Regions from separate parts of the Ornithinibacillus jepli genome, predicted to be linked through region 2. Evidence: riboswitches for the same ligand, from Rfam matches in the RefSeq annotation. Region 2 holds a riboswitch; the other holds the start of a gene.

Region 1 (3,438 bases), on a different contig from region 2:
ACTAATTTAGTCCAGTCATATGATTGATTAAAATTCTTTAATACATAATCATTCTTTAATACTTCATAACGAGAACCTAACTCAATTTCTGAGATAGCATTTTCTACAATTGGTTTTAGGCTACAGTACCGTTCATAGCCATGCAACGCTAATTCCCTTCTCGCTACATCTAAAGAACTCATCAATAAATAGTTAGCACTTGTAGACTGAAGCATACTTAATATCTTTTGGATTGCCTCGGGTGCAATTCTATTATTCTGTAAAATTAAGATCGAGCTTTGCGTTAATGACCCGCCTGTCTTGTGCATACTAATTGTTACACCATCTGCTCCCGCTTTAATCGGATCTATTATTTCATCTGATAGAAAGGGCAGATGCGCTCCATGTGCACTATCCACAATAACCGCAATATCTCGTTCATGAGCAAGCTGGCAAATTTTCTCTAAATCACTCATGGACCCAAAATATGTTGGGTAGGTAATTAATAAAGCCTTTGCCTCTGGATGCTCCTGGATTGCTTTTTCAACACTGTTTATCGATACGCCATGTGATATACCAAAATGATAGTCTACCTCTGGTTGAATAAATACAGGTTTTGCACCACTTAAAATAATTCCATCCATTACAGATTTATGACCATTCCTTGGTACTAGTAAAGTATCACCCGGTTTACAAGTAGCCATAATCATAGTTTGGATGCCAACCGTTGTACCATTTACAAGAAAATAAGCATAATCTGCTCCAAAAGCATCTGCTGCTAATTCCTGGGCTTCTTTTATAACGGACTCGGGATGGCTTAACAAATCTAACTCCTTCATAGAGTTAACATCCATTCGCAACGCCATCTCACCTAGTACTTCTTTCAAAGGACTCATAGAAGAGCCCATTTTATGACCAGGTACATCAAAAGGAGTTACATCACGTTTAGCATATTGCACTAGTGCATCAAATAAAGGCATCTTATCTTGATTCAATATGGAAATTGGTCTCGCAACAAGTTCCTTCACGTTATTCATTAGCGGTAAACCCCAGCTAATTCAAACTTTGCTACTGCTTCTTGTAAATCAACTACTTTATCAGTTTTTTCCCAAGACACATTCAAGTCATGGCGTCCAAAATGTCCGTAGGCTGCCACTTGTTTAAACTGCGGTTTTCTAAGTTCCAGCATATTAATGATGCCGCTTGGAGTTAAATCAAATACTTCACGAATCGCCTTTAATATTCTTTCGTGCTCAACTGTTTCCGTACCGAAAGTATCAAGAGCAATACTGATTGGCTTACTTACACCAATTGCATAAGAAAGCTGAATTTCACAGCGTTCCGCTAATCCTGCTGCAACGATATTTTTTGCTACATAGCGTGCGGCATAAGCAGCAGAACGGTCAACTTTAGTACAGTCCTTACCAGAGAATGCCCCACCACCATGTTTAGCAGCTCCACCATAAGTGTCTACAATAATTTTTCTACCAGTTAATCCTGTATCACCATGAGGTCCACCAATTACAAAACGGCCAGTCGGATTAATTAACACTCGAAATTCTTCATTCATTCCATATTCACAAGCAGTTTGTTTAATAATGGATTCTGTCACAAATGCTTCAAATTTATCTTTATCAAAATCCTCATCATGTTGAATAGACATTAAAACTGTGTCAATTTTAGGCTGAATAGGATTAGTATAGTCAATGGTAACCTGTGATTTCATATCAGGACGAGCCCACGTAAACTCACCTGTTTTTCGTAGTTGAGATGCTCGTTTTACTAAAGTGTGAGCCATCTCGATTGCTAGTGGCATCATAGATTCTGTTTCATTCGTAGCATAACCAAACATAATCCCTTGGTCACCAGCACCTATTTCACTAATATCACTAGAAGTATCTACTCCCATCGCAATATCTGGAGATTGTGTATGAAGTAATACTTCTACATTACAAGTACTTCCATCAATTCCAAATCGATCATCTGTGTATCCAATCTCGATTAATGTATCTCGGACGATCTTTTCCACATTAAGATTTGCCTTAGTGGTTATCTCTCCACCAACAATTACTGTATTTGTTGTTGTAAATACTTCGCAGGCAACCCTTGAATATGGGTCCTGTGCTAATGCCGCATCAAGTACAGCATCCGAAATTTGATCGGCAATTTTATCAGGATGTCCTTCTGAAACGGACTCCGATGTAAATAAGATTTTTTCTGCCAATTTTAACCATCCCTTCCATTTTATTCATTTCAGGGCATAAAAAAAGCTCTCCTACAACCTAAGGAAAGCTTCGATTAATATCAGCTGCTATCCTCTTATTGTTCACAAAACGATATATGTTTTGCGCTCAGGTTGGGCACCCATATCTGATTTAGTTAATCAAACTGGTTTGCCACCGCATCTTAGACCCCTCGTCTCAGCGGCTATTAATAAGATAGACTTTTAATATGCAGGATTAATAGTAAGGCATATTACTCTATATGTCAATTTCTTTTTTTGTCGATATTTAGAGTAAATATTTCCAATTAAAATAGATACAGGTATATATACCTGTATCTATTTTAATTAGTTCGAATTTCTTGCCTAATAAATAAATAATAGGCAATCATGAAGCAGATTAGTGTTGCTGCTATTAGCCCAGTTAATTGAGGCCAGATTAATAGTAAGCTTTGTCCGAGTGGTAATGGACCAGCTAGAGCACCTACTGTTTGCTCCATTGTTAAAGGACCTAAAGTTCTTACTCCAGGTGATAATAGTGTAGTTGTAGATTCAGAGAATAGATAGCTTGGTGACAACCTATATAAATTTAAGATTGTCTCTTGCCGATTAATAGCCTCCTCCATACTAGATATGGACTCTGTATTTAAATAGCCTTTACTAATAAAATCTATGATCATATTATAAAAAATACTAAAGAAAATCCATACCGCTATACCAGATAGTGCTGAAGTAGCTGCTTGTTTAAAGCGTACAGAAAAGAGAATTCCTAAATTTAGCCAGAAAGCGATATATACAATACATAACACTAAAAAACATAGTATCCGGATAAACTCTTCGAAAGTTAATGGTAAGCCGATAATGAGGATTCCTAGTGCCATAACTAATAATCCAAGTGCAAAAAATAGCACCATATTTACTAATAGCGCCGCTACAAATTTGGCATTAATTACATAATCTCTTGGAATCGGTTGAGCCATTAACCTTGTTAGAGTACCCTTATTTCGCTCTGAATTAATAGCATCAAATCCTAATGCTACCCCTAACAATGGGCCTAGTATTGTTACGAATGTAATAAAAGGTGGTAATGTTCCATCTGATGTTGTAAATAATTTTAGAAATAGGTAAGAATGTTTAGCAAGTTCCTTCGCTTCATCCGACTGATCTAATGTATCCTTAATAGTTGTTATAGCAGTGTATAAAGAACCAAGGCAAGTTAACCCAATAATAATAAGTAG
Region 2 (3,438 bases):
GATTCCACCACATACATTAGTTATGGGAAGACCAGCAAAAGTAGTACGAGAACTAAATGGAGCTGATTATAAAGAAATGGAACGTGTTCGTACCTCTTATGTTGAAAAGGGACATTTTTATAAAAAACATACTAATTTAGGGCTGGAATATTAAAACTAGAAAAAAGCTTAGAACTTGTAGTTATCAGTTCTAAGCTTTTTATACTTTATTTTGTTAGTTCTAATAACGCTTCTACTTTATCTGTTTTTTCCCACGGAAATTCTACATCAGTTCTTCCAAAATGCCCATAAGCAGCTGTTTGCTTGTAAATTGGATTTTGCAAGTCAAGCATACGAATAATGCCAGCAGGTCGTAGGTCAAAAATGTCTCGAACAGCATTTACTAGCTCTTCTTCACTGACTTCACCAGTACCGAATGTATTGATTGCAATGGAAACCGGTTCCGCTACTCCGATTGCATAGGCAAGTTGGACTTCACATGAATCAGCCAGTTTTGCTGCTACTATGTTTTTTGCTACGTAACGAGCAGCATATGCAGCTGAACGGTCAACTTTAGTTGGATCCTTACCACTAAACGCTCCTCCACCGTGGCGAGCATATCCACCATACGTATCTACAATAATTTTTCTTCCTGTTAATCCAGCATCCCCTTGTGGTCCACCAATCACAAAGCGTCCTGTCGGGTTAATAAAGTATTTTGTCTTCTCATCTAATAATTCAACTGGAACAACTGGCTTAATCACATGTTCCATTATGTCTTTTTCAATTTGTTCTAATGTGGCACTTTGTGAATGCTGGGTAGAGATAACAATTGTGTCTACACGAACTGGTTGATCTTCTTCATCATATTCAATGGTTACTTGTGTTTTTCCATCCGGACGAAGATAAGCAACAGTTCCATCTTTACGTACATCACTTAACCGTTTGGAAAGCTTATGAGCTAAGGAAATTGGTAATGGCATTAATTCTTTCGTTTCATTACATGCAAAACCAAACATTAATCCTTGGTCGCCAGCTCCGATTGCATCAATTTCGCTTTCTGTCATTTTGCCAAGCCGAGCTTCTAATGCCTTATTTACACCACTTGCAATATCCGGTGATTGCTCATCAATTGCAGTTAAAACCGCACAAGTATCAGCATCAAACCCATACTTTGCACGAGTATAACCAATATCTTTAATTGTTTGTCTAACAACTTGCGGAATATCCACATAAGTAGTTGTCGTAATTTCGCCAGCAACTAAGACTAACCCAGTTGTTACTGTAGTTTCACATGCAACTCTAGCTAATGGGTCCTTTTTTAATATTTCATCTAAAATAGCGTCCGAAATTTGGTCACATATTTTATCTGGGTGACCTTCTGTTACAGACTCAGAAGTAAATAATCGACGATTCTTAGCCATTAGGCTAAATCCTCCCTCTATATCTTTGGTACGGAACTCAAATATCTATCAGATAGTATATCCTTAATCAATAAAAAAAGCCTTTCCTTATTACATGAGGAAAGGGGTTACTAGCCTTTCGCTCTTATTGTTCAAGGAAATTTCCTTGCCTCAGGTTAGCACCTTTTCACCGTAGTGATGGTTGCCGGGCTTCACTGGGTCTGTCCCTCCACCGACTCTGAATAAGAGAGTATCCGCTCTATTGTAGATTAACTGAATCAATTGTCCTATGTCAACAGTATAATCCACTGTCACGAAACTTTAATAAAATAATACAATAAAAAATAAACAAATAGTATGGACTATTTAATTGAATGTGTTATACTAATAATTAATTTCAAGAAACAAATGTATTGAATCTCTTAAATAAAGGTAGGTAATTTTAATGAATACAGTAATGAAAACCTCATTATTGGAAGAACTTCTAACGCAGCAAAGTATAAAGAAAAATTTATCTGTTGCTCGATTAGTTGAAAAAGTACTTTCACGAAATGAAGGTATATTATCGAATACAGGTGCTGTACTCGCTACTACTGGAAAATATACTGGCCGTTCTCCAGAAGATAAGTTCATTGTAAAGGATTCCGTATCTGAAAGTAAAGTAGATTGGGGTAATGTAAACCAGCCAATCGAAGAAGAAATATTTGAAAAATTATACACAAAAGTAATTAATCATTTAAAACAAAAAGATGAGGTTTTTGTATTCGACGGTTACGCTGGAGCGGATAAAAACTATCAATTACCAATACAAGTTATTAATGAATTTGCATGGCATAATTTATTTGCGAAGCAATTATTTATTCGACCAACAAAAGAACAGCTAGCTTCTCATGATCCGTCCTTTACGGTAATCTCTGCGCCAACTTTCAAAGCAGATCCAAAAGTAGATGGGACAAATTCAGAAGCATTTATACTTATTTCCTTTAAACATAAAGTTATTTTAATCGGTGGTACAGAATATGCAGGAGAAATTAAAAAGTCTATTTTCTCTATCATGAACTTCTTATTACCAGAACAAAATATTCTGTCCATGCACTGCTCAGCAAACGTTGGTAATGAAGGTGATGTTGCGTTATTTTTCGGATTATCCGGAACAGGTAAAACAACGTTATCGGCAGATCCATATCGTAAACTTATTGGCGATGATGAGCATGCATGGAGTTCAAGCGGCGTGTTTAATATTGAAGGTGGTTGTTACGCTAAATGTATCAACCTATCCGAAGAAAAAGAACCACAAATATATAATGCAATCAAATTTGGTTCTGTATTAGAAAATGTCGTATTAGATGATGAATCAGGTAAACCGGATTATGATAATACATCCTTAACTGAAAACACCAGAGCTGCGTATCCATTAGAACATATTGATAACATTGTCAATCCAAGCATCGCAGGACATCCAAACACCATTATTTTCTTAACTGCAGATGCATCTGGTACGTTACCACCTATTAGCAAGCTATCTAAAGAACAGGCAATGTATCACTTCTTAAGTGGTTATACTAGTAAGCTAGCTGGTACTGAACGCGGAGTTACGGAACCTCAAGCAACATTCTCTGCTTGTTTCGGTGCACCTTTCCTTCCGTTATCACCAGCAACATATGCCACGATGTTAGGGGAAAAGATAGATTTATATAATACAAATGTATTTCTCATTAACACAGGATGGACTGGTGGATCTTATGGAGTTGGCAGCCGAATTAAACTTTCCTACACGAGAGCAATGGTTCATGCCGCATTAGAAGGGGAACTAAATAGTGTAGAAACGATTAAAGATGAAATATTCGGCTTAGATATCCCTGCTCATGTTGCAGGTGTACCCGACGAAGTACTCGTTCCTAAAAATACATGGGAAGATAAAGTAGCATATGAGGCTGCTGCTAAAGACCTTGCTAAAAAATTCCATGATAATTTCAAGAAATTCACACATGTTAGTCCTGAAATTGCTGCTGCTGGGCCATTCTTTAAATAATATTATCTTGTCCTCATCCCAAGA

Evidence for each region. A riboswitch is a leader RNA that binds a small molecule or an ion and turns the genes downstream of it on or off. The one in region 2 is predicted to bind S-adenosylmethionine.
Region 1: it holds a riboswitch for S-adenosylmethionine, as region 2 does, so the genes downstream of both, metK (methionine adenosyltransferase) here and metK (methionine adenosyltransferase) in region 2, are expected to answer to the same signal.

What each region holds. Positions count from the first base shown of each region.
Region 1 is NZ_JBFEGG010000001.1:339,396-342,833, reverse strand. Features, by position in the region: gene AB1K81_RS01700 (aminotransferase class I/II-fold pyridoxal phosphate-dependent enzyme) at 1-1,016, opposite strand, end outside; gene metK (methionine adenosyltransferase) at 1,016-2,203, opposite strand; SAM riboswitch class I at 2,296-2,419, opposite strand; gene AB1K81_RS01690 (ABC transporter permease) at 2,545-3,438, opposite strand, start outside.
Region 2 is NZ_JBFEGG010000003.1:545,561-548,998, reverse strand. Features, by position in the region: gene AB1K81_RS14480 (gamma carbonic anhydrase) at 1-154, shown strand, start outside; gene metK (methionine adenosyltransferase) at 207-1,403, opposite strand; SAM riboswitch class I at 1,525-1,631, opposite strand; gene pckA (phosphoenolpyruvate carboxykinase (ATP)) at 1,828-3,414, shown strand.